DNA from 4 places in the Solidesulfovibrio sp. C21 genome. Region 1 is predicted to be linked to each of the others. Evidence: riboswitches for the same ligand, from Rfam matches in the RefSeq annotation. Region 1 holds a riboswitch; each other region holds the start of a gene.
What was found. A riboswitch is a leader RNA that binds a small molecule or an ion and turns the genes downstream of it on or off. The one in region 1 is predicted to bind cobalamin.
Positions count from the first base shown of each region.

Region 2: linked by a shared signal. The riboswitch ahead of ACMZ6R_RS05450 (sirohydrochlorin cobaltochelatase) and the one ahead of metE (5-methyltetrahydropteroyltriglutamate--homocysteine S-methyltransferase) in region 1 are both predicted to bind cobalamin.
Region 3: linked by a shared signal. The riboswitch ahead of ACMZ6R_RS04710 (TonB-dependent receptor plug domain-containing protein) and the one ahead of metE (5-methyltetrahydropteroyltriglutamate--homocysteine S-methyltransferase) in region 1 are both predicted to bind cobalamin.
Region 4: linked by a shared signal. The riboswitch ahead of ACMZ6R_RS17025 (ribonucleoside triphosphate reductase) and the one ahead of metE (5-methyltetrahydropteroyltriglutamate--homocysteine S-methyltransferase) in region 1 are both predicted to bind cobalamin.

Region 1 is NZ_JBLODY010000070.1:1,478-3,667, reverse strand. Features, by position in the region: gene ACMZ6R_RS16520 (glutamine amidotransferase-related protein) at 1-633, shown strand, start outside; cobalamin riboswitch at 809-1,015, shown strand; gene metE (5-methyltetrahydropteroyltriglutamate--homocysteine S-methyltransferase) at 1,199-2,190, shown strand, end outside.
Region 2 is NZ_JBLODY010000010.1:61,949-64,138, reverse strand. Features, by position in the region: gene ACMZ6R_RS05455 (FecCD family ABC transporter permease) at 1-304, opposite strand, end outside; gene ACMZ6R_RS05450 (sirohydrochlorin cobaltochelatase) at 304-1,191, opposite strand; cobalamin riboswitch at 1,312-1,494, opposite strand; gene ACMZ6R_RS05445 (hypothetical protein) at 1,516-1,872, opposite strand.
Region 3 is NZ_JBLODY010000008.1:84,112-86,301, forward strand. Features, by position in the region: gene ACMZ6R_RS04710 (TonB-dependent receptor plug domain-containing protein) at 1-1,066, opposite strand, end outside; cobalamin riboswitch at 1,175-1,372, opposite strand; gene ACMZ6R_RS04715 (LysR substrate-binding domain-containing protein) at 1,512-1,976, opposite strand; gene ACMZ6R_RS04720 (hypothetical protein) at 1,977-2,190, opposite strand, start outside.
Region 4 is NZ_JBLODY010000075.1:14,822-17,011, reverse strand. Features, by position in the region: gene ACMZ6R_RS17025 (ribonucleoside triphosphate reductase) at 1-1,055, opposite strand, end outside; cobalamin riboswitch at 1,196-1,410, opposite strand; gene ACMZ6R_RS17020 (hypothetical protein) at 1,537-1,800, opposite strand; gene ACMZ6R_RS17015 (UbiX family flavin prenyltransferase) at 2,027-2,190, opposite strand, start outside.

The DNA of each region.
Region 1 (2,190 bases):
CCGTATGTCCTTGTCATCGGCAACCAGCACAACGGCGCGGCGTTTACGGAGCTGGCCGCGCGCGTCCATGAGATGGTCCCGGAGCTCTCGACCGTGACCGTGCCGTATTACGAGGCGAGCATGGCCATGTACGAGGCGCTTGCGAAAAAGCCCGTGGCCATCCTGCTCAGCGGCAACAATGCCGATTACAACGACCTGCCCATGTTCGAATACAACGGCGAATTCGAGATCATTCGCGCCGCGCCGGTCCCCATCCTCGGCATCTGCGCCGGACACCAGATGCTTTCCTTCGCCTCCGGCTACACGCGCGTGCGCTCCATGGGCCGCTCCGATATCTCCGCCATGGAAAAGCCGGCCCGGTACGCGGAGATTCGCACGCTCGTCGACGATCCGCTTTTTAGGGGCCTGCCCCAGCCCTTCACCGCGCCGGAAGTGCATGGCTGGGCCGTGTACGACCCGCCGCAGGGATTTACCGTCGTGGCCAAGTCCACGTATATTCAGGCCGTGCGCAGCCAGGACGGACGCCTGCACGGAACGCAGTTCCATCCGGAAATCAAGGTTTCCTACAACCAGGCGGAAAATGTGCTGCGGCGCTTCCTGCGGGACGCCCTGGCGCAATCAACGCCACGATAAAAGAGATGCATTCCCTTGCCCTCTGTGACGCTCCCCACACCGTGAAACGTTTTGGGGAGGGGAGAGCGCGAGAGGGGGACCCTTTTTTCAAAAAGGGTCCCCCTCTCGCATCCTCTTTCACTCTCCTCCGCCTTCTCCCTCCCCCACCACGTTGACAAGGGGCTGGAATTGGGCCAGTGACGGGTCGATTTGTGGTAAAGGACCTTTCGAGAAACGGAAGACGGTGCGAATCCGTCGCAGACGCGCTGCTGTGATCGGGGTTTGGCGGCGGTTATCCACTAGGTCGGGCGTAAGCCGGCCTGGGAAGGATGCCGCCAGATGCTGACGGTCCCCTCCGGGACCGCCCCGTAAGCCAGAAGACGCCTCGAATCGGTCGGTATCCAGGCCTCGCGACATGGGCCGGAGTGACCGTATATGCCGGACGCGCCCGCGTTTCCGGACCGTCACCCGTGCCCCGTTCCCCGCATCCGCCGGGGGCGGGTTTTTTTTGTTGCGTGCCGTTTGGGGCCCTGCCGGCCGACGTCAACCGCCCGCGAACCACGCGGGCCAACAAGGAGCACGTTGCATGGTGACGCATTCGCTGGGATTTCCCCGCATGGGGCGCAACCGGGAACTCAAGGCCGCCCTCGAAGCATACTGGGCCGGCAGGATCGACGCCGCCGCCCTTGAGGCGCAGGCCGCCGCCTTGCGGCTCTCGCACTGGAAGCTTGCGGGCGAGGCCGGCCTCGATTTGGTGCCGGTCGGCGACTTCTCCCTCTACGACCACATGCTCGACATGGCCTGCCTGCTTGGTGCGGTGCCGGAGCGCTTCGGCCATGCCGGCGGGGAGGCGCCCCTCGACACCTTTTTCGCCATGGCCCGGGGCGTCCAGGACAAAACGCGCGACGTGGCGGCCATGGAGATGACCAAGTGGTTCGACACCAACTACCACTACATCGTGCCGGAGTTCACGCCGGGACAGCGCCTTGCCGTGGTGGGGTCGAAGATCTTCGACGAGGCGCGCCAGGCCGCCACAGCCGGATTCACGGCCAAGGCCGTGCTGCCCGGGCCGTTCACCTTCCTTACGCTCGGCAAGAGCGTTTCTCCCGACTTCGACCGCTTTTCGCTGCTCCCGGACCTGCTCGAGGCCTACCGGGACATCCTCGGCCGTCTGGGCGCGCTGTGCCCCTGGATCGAACTCGACGAGCCCATCCTGGCCCAGGACCTGCCCGAAGCCCTGGCCGGCCCGTTCCGTGAGGCCTACCGTGATCTCGCCAAGGCCGCCGGTCCGGCGAAGGTGATGCTCGCCACCTATTTCGGCGGCATCGCCCACAACCTGTCCTGGGTGGAGGGGCTGCCCCTTGGCGCGCTCCATATCGACTGCGTGCGCGACCCCACACAGATCGCCTTGGTGGCCAAGGCGCTGTCCCCGGAAACCGCCTTGTCGCTGGGGCTCGTGGACGGGCGCAACATCTGGCGCGTGGACGCGGCCGCCGCCCTGGCCCGCATCGAACTCGCGGCGGACCACGTCGGGGCGGCGCGCCTCATGCTCGCGCCGTCGTGTTCGCTGCTGCATTG
Region 2 (2,190 bases), on a different contig from region 1:
TGAAGGGATCAGCCAGGGGATTTCGCAACACCCCCTGGAACACCCCGCCGGCCATGGCCAGGGCCGCGCCCACGCCGTAGGCCAGCACCCCCCGCCACAGGCGCAGGTCGAGCACCACGGCCGTCAGCGCCGGATCGGCCGGGGCGGCCACGGGCAGGCCCATGGCCCGGCCGAGGACGGCGGCCACCTGGCCCGGACCGGCCGGATAGGCCCCGGCCAGGCAGGCCGTCGCCAGGGCGGCCAGCCCGGCCAGGGCCGGGAGCAGGGCGCGCACTCCCGCGCCTTGTAAGCGGTTTCGGGGCATTATTTTCCGGGCAGGGCGTCCACGGTCTTTTTCAGGTGGTCCATCCAGATGGCGGCCACGGCGTCACGGTCGCCGTTGCCCTGCATCTGGGGCGTTGCGGCGATGCCGGCGGCGGCGAGCTGCGAGGCCAGGGAATCCTTTTCCTTGCCGGCCATGTCGTTATGGGCATGGTCCCCGGCCACGGCGAACATGGGCATGAGCCAGGCCTTTTTGATGCCGCGCTTTTTGAGCTCCGCGATAAGATTCTCGAAGCTCGGCGTACCCTCGACCGTGGTCACGAAGGCGTTGGGGTCGAGCTGCCACAGGGTGTATTGCAGGGCCGGGTAGGCCATGTTGGCCGGGTGGTCGGTGCCGTGGCCGACGAAGACGAGCGCCTCGCCGGGCTTGCGGTCCTTGGGAGCCGAAGCGAGCAGCGCCTTGGCCACGCGCGGGAAATCCTCCTTGGCGAAAAGCAGCGGGGCGCTGACGGACACGTGGGTCAGCCCCTTGGGCAGGCCGGAGAAGGCCTCGGCCAGACGCACGAGGTCGTCGTACTCGTGGCCGGGAATGGTTTGCAGGGAGAAAAGGGCCACGTCGGTGACACCCTTGTCGGGCAGCACGGCCAGGGCTTCGGCCGGCGCAGGCGGCACGGCCTTGCCTTCCCTGGCCAGTTTGTGGCGGATCATGGAGGCAGTGTAGCAAAGCGAAACGGGCACGCCGGGATAGGCGGCCTTGACGCGGTCGACCATTTTCTGGATGGCCGGCGCGGCTTCGGGAACGCTGGTGCCGAAGGCGGCCACGACAATGGCCCTTTTGGGTTCCTTCTTGGCCTCATGACCGGCCAGGGCCGGCGCGGCCATGGCCAGACACAACCATAATGCGAAAAGCGCTCGCGGAAAACGGAGCATGGGAAAACCTCCATGGGCATGGAGGGCTCTTGATAAAAAAGGGTAACGGGTAGTCCCCGCGCTACGGGTTGACGCCCCGGTCCTTACGCCCGGCCGGCAAAAGCCCTCGTTGCCGGCGGGTTGGCCTGTGATCGACCGGGCAGGTCTTCCGGCTTGTCCCATCGGCTCCGGCCTTCCCGGGAATGTTTTCCCAGTGGCGCGCGAGGAAGCCGACTGTGGGGGACTTACGGCGGCGGGACCGCTCCCGAATCAAACGGGATTCCCTATTGAGCCCATGCGGGCGCCCGGATCGTTTCCGCGCAGTACCGGGGGCGGGTGCGGCTGTCAAGGATAGGCGGGGGTTTGGGTGGGCTTGATGACGCCCCGGTCGACCAGGGGCTTGTAGTCGGCCCGCTTGGTGAGCAGCGTGGGGACATGGAGGCTTTCCAGGAGCTGGAGCATGATCTGGATGGTGGTCGGGTTGGCCTTTTCCTCCATGACCACGATGGCCACGTCCTTGCCTACGGCGATTTTTTCGGCCACTTCCCAGGCCCCGGTGACGGGTCTGCCGCCGTCGAGACTGTAGGTGTTGTCCTTGACGGTGATGACGCCGGCCATGGCTGTGGCGGCGTACAGGGCAAGCGCTGTGAGCAGGGCCAGAAGGGCCGGAACCGGGCGAGGCCGGCAGGGGTATCTGGACATCGCGTCCCTTTGGGGCTAAAGATTTATTTCACGAAATACATCCGTTTGGGGGAGGTTCACCGTGACATTCGATTTCTCCGGTCTCATCGTGCTGTTCGGCTTTATTTCCGTGTTCATCGCCCTTCGGGTCATCAAGGCGCAGCAGGAAGCCAAACCCGAGGACCAGGACTGGTAGTACCGGCTCCTGGTGAGTCAGATTTTTTCACGGCGGGCGGCTCCGGCTTCCCGCCGTTTTGGCATTTTTCCAGACGCCTTCCCGCCGGTCCGGGCCCACCCGCTCTCTTCCCGGGGACCCCTTTCCGCGCGGGGCGGCCGCCC
Region 3 (2,190 bases), on a different contig from region 1:
AATCCGGGGCGTACACGCCGTCCCCGTATCGGTGCTCGTGGATGTTCCGGTATTGCCCGCCAAGGGTGAAACGCCCCACTGAAAAGGTGGGGACGGTGACGCGTCCATCCACACCCGCTTGATTCGTTACGAAGGCGCTTTTTTGGTAATAGGGCGTATCGGTATCAGCGTAGTCGTGCTGGTTGACCCAGGTTGCCACTCGCCACTCCACATCATGCAACGGGGTGGCTCCGTTGTAGATGGCGGCGAAGTTCTTCATGGCGTCCTGGATTCTGGCCGTGGGGGTGGGCGCATAGGTGGGGCCGGGATCGCCCACGTCCCAGGCGTTGAAATAATTCCCGAAGATGTGGAAGGTGTGATTTTCCACCGGGGTCAGGGTCGCGGTTCCCGACGCGGCACCGTCATGGTAATCGGTATTGCGGTACTGCCAGCCGCCGCCGGCGTCGTACTGTTCCACGGTGGTCACCCGGCCGGCCAGGGAAAAGCCCAGTCTGCCGTCCGGGCTTCCGCCCTGCAAAGAAGCTCTGGGCTGAAACCGATTGAAGTTGCCGTATTCCGCTTCGGCGGAACCGGAGGGGGGGCCGTTGCCCCGCTTGGTGATGATGTTGATGACGCCGCCCATGGCCGAAGCCCCGTACAGGACCGATCCGGGACCGCGCATGATCTCCACGCGTTCCACGTTATCCAGGGGAATCAGCGCAAGATTGCCCGAGCCGAAGGGGTTGCCGTCCACCAGCACCAGGGTCTTGGCATCCATGTTCGCCCCTGGCGAAACATAGGTGTCGAACCCTCGCAGGCGAAAACTCGTGTAAGCGCCTGGGTACTGAATGGTTGTGCCCGGCGATTTCTGGGCGATCAGTTCGCCCAAGGTGTCCACGCCAAGCTGGTTGATTGTATCCCGGCTGAGCATCTCGACATGGACGGGGACCTCGCTGGCCGGAGCCGGGGTAGCCGTGGCCGTGACGAGCATTTCGGGAAGGTCGAACGTTTCTTCCTGGTTCTCAGCCGCCAGGGCCAGACAGGGCAAGACCATGACAACAGCCAGCGCAGCCAGTGCGCAACGCATAAAAAAACCTCCTGCTTCGTGAAAGAAGAGGAGGGCTCGAGGAAACACAGACACGACATCCCACCAATCAGATGAGATGTTGCCCATGGGTCGGCTCTGCCTCGAAGCCCGCCATGACTTCTCGCAGGCTGGTCTCCCGGCTCAAGGATCGTCCTACTCACCGCGCCTTCCCATCCGCGCCTTTTGCGCGGACAGTGGCTGAGTGCGGTTTTCGTCCCCTTTCACGGTTGCGGGCCAGCGCCGGTTTTTCACCGGACTTCCCATTTAGCCGCATCGCGGATGCGGACCTGCGAGTTCAATAATGCAGAGTAGTTGCCCGGCTCATACAGATATTGTCAAGCCGGATTCCCTCTTGCGCCCTCTCCCGAGGGGACGGGCACCAGCGCTGCCAAGAGTATAGGAGCGTGTAACCTTCGTAGCCAATCAGGAACACACTACCGAGGGTCTATCGATCACGATACGCACGCGCCAAATCCACAAAGGCCCTCAGGTAATCGATGTCGACGTCTGCCTCGCGAATACCGAGGAATATTTTCTTGTCTATGCCTTGCGCTCCCAAGCGCACCGGGAACACGGCAAATTTGCCGGCATTCTCTTCGACCAGCCAACGCGGCAAGGCGGCCACGCCCCGGCCGCTGGCCACCATTTGGAGCATGATCTCAGTGGTTTCAATCCGCTTGTGCTGTTTGGGGATGATGCCGGCAGGCGTGAGGAATCGGGAATAAATATCGAGCCGATCAATGTGGACCGGGTAGGTGATCAAGATTTCCACTGCAAGCTGTTCCGGCTCAATATGGCTCGCTGCGCGCAAGGGGTGGTTCGGCCCGACGACCAGCACCTGCTCATAGTCGAACACCGGCTCGAAATATAAGCCCGTTCCCGCCGCAGCATCGGTCCCAATCCCAGCCATTCAAAAAAGGCTGTAGTGATAACGCGGATGGCCCGGCAGCCGAAGTACCGGCCTTCGTCGCTCAGGCCCCTCGGCTGAGTCACCGCCATGAAGCCGGCTGGCCTCTCTGATCTGCCTGATGGCGCGTTCGCAACGGCGCTGCTCCAACCCGGAGTCGCGAACGATGGTCTTCATATCGATGTCGATAAACCCATTGGCCAGGGTGGGCAGGCCA
Region 4 (2,190 bases), on a different contig from region 1:
TCGCCGGCGGTCATGACGTCGATGTAGGCCCGGTTGATCATGTCCATTTCGGCCTGGAGCTCGCCGTAGGTGAACTCCAGCTCCTCGCCGCCGATGCGCGGATGCTGGCCGGCCAGGTCGTCCGGGCAGTTCCAGTCGAAGGTCAGGTTGGTGAAGGGGGTCTGGGTGCCCCAGCGCGACGGCACGTTCAGGTTGTAGATCAGCTCCTGGATGGACTGGCGCACCTCGGCGTAATCGAGCCTGTCCTTGCGCACGAACGGGGCCATGTAGGTGTCGAAGGAGGAAAAGGCCTGGGCCCCGGCCCATTCGTTTTGCAGCGTACCGAGAAAATTGACGATCTGGCCGACGGCGCTGGAAAGATGGCGCGGCGGGTCGGCTTCCACCTTGTCCGGCACGCCGTTTAAGCCTTCTTCCAGCAGCGTGCGCAGCGACCAGCCGGCGCAATAGCCGGCCAGCATGTCCAGGTCATGGATGTGGAGGTCGCCTTCGCGGTGAGCGGCGCCCACTTCCGGCGGATAGACGTGGTTGAGCCAATAGTTGGCCACCACCTTGCCAGAGACGTTCAAAATGAGCCCGCCGAGGGAATAGCCCTGGTTGGCGTTGGCGGCCACGCGCCAGTCCTGGCGGTCGAGGTATTCGTTGATGGAGGCGGCCACGTCCACCACGGTCTTTTTGTCGTGGCGCAGCTTAGCCCGTTGTTCGCGGTAGACCGAGTAGGCGCGCATGGTGCGGAAGTGGTTGGCCGAAATCAGGGCCTGCTCCACCACGTCCTGGATGCGTTCGATGTCCGGGATCTGGCCGGTGAAGCGGTGGGACAGCACTTTGACGGCCTGGGCCGTGAGCAGCCGGGCCTCGGCGTCCTCGAACTCGCCCGTGACCGCGCCGGCCCGGCGGATGGCGGAGAAAATCTTCTCGCCGTCAAAAGGAACGACCTTGCCATCGCGCTTTTTGATGCGCATGGGCACGGCCACGGCGACACGTTCCGGCGCAGCGGACGCTACGGATTCCGGCAAGGTGTCGAAAGATAGATCGGAACTGGTCATCGGTTCCAGCATGGCATTCCCTGCGATATCGCGTTCCCACTACGCGATATCGAGACGGAACCGAGGAGAGACGCGCGGCCGCGACGCCACCCCATGCGCCGCGAGGCCGGTCGCCCTCCCTCGAGGCTCCCTGGCGGTTCGTCCGCGAACAGGCTTCGCGGACGGGCGCTGGCAGGTCTTCGGACTTGCGAACGTGACGGCCGGCAGACCGGGTGCCTACTGTCCGCCGCTTCCCAGGCCGGGGAGCCCAGTGCTTGGTGGCGGAGGTCGTTTTCGCTTACCGCTGCGGGGCAGTCCCGGAGTCTCACCGGGTTCTCTTTTGCAGCCCGTCCCGGGGAGGACGGACGCCAGCGCAGCCATGGTATAGGGGGGAGCGGCCGGGAGAGTCAATCGGCCTCAGAGGGGCGGGGGCGGCCGCTATCGGGCTTCGGTCGGCCGCCCCCGGCGCTTCCGGGCGATTTGAAAAAAAAATCCGTCGTCGGCGCGGCGTCACTCAGTGATCGTGGGTGTGGGGCACGTGCTCGTGGTCCGGGTGGACATGGTCGTGAGGGCCGTGCTCGCCGGTATGCTGGTGTTCGTGCGCGCCTTCCCCCGCGCCGTGCTCGTGGGGGTGCTTGTGCTCGTGTTCATGTTCATGGGTATGGACATGGACATGCTTGTGGGTGTGCTTGCCGATGCCGGGATGCTCGTGTTCATGCTCGTGTTCGTGGGTGTGCTCATGAGTATGGTCATGGTGGTGTTCGTGGTCGCCTTGCATGATGGCTGCCTCCTTTTGTTATTCCATGAACCATTTCGCCGTCCCCGCCTAGACGGCATGTTTTTTTCCTCCCTCGCACAAGGCGTTCCCATTCTCCGGGGGCGACGTTCTCCCCGGATAAGAAAACCGGATGCGTACGCTTTTCAAGGAGGCAAATGCCCGGGGAAGCCACGGGCCGCGACCTTTCCGCCCCTGCGTATGCACCGTCCCGCCGGCGCGGGCCGGATCACCCCTCCCGGCCGTCCCAGCGGTGGAAGAGGTCGTGGGGGATGGCGAACTGGTCCAGGATCTTGCCCACGGTCTGGTCCACGATGTCCATGATGGTGCGGGGGCCGTGGTAGAACGAGGGGGCCGGGGGCAGGATGACGCCACCCATTTCGGTCACGGCCG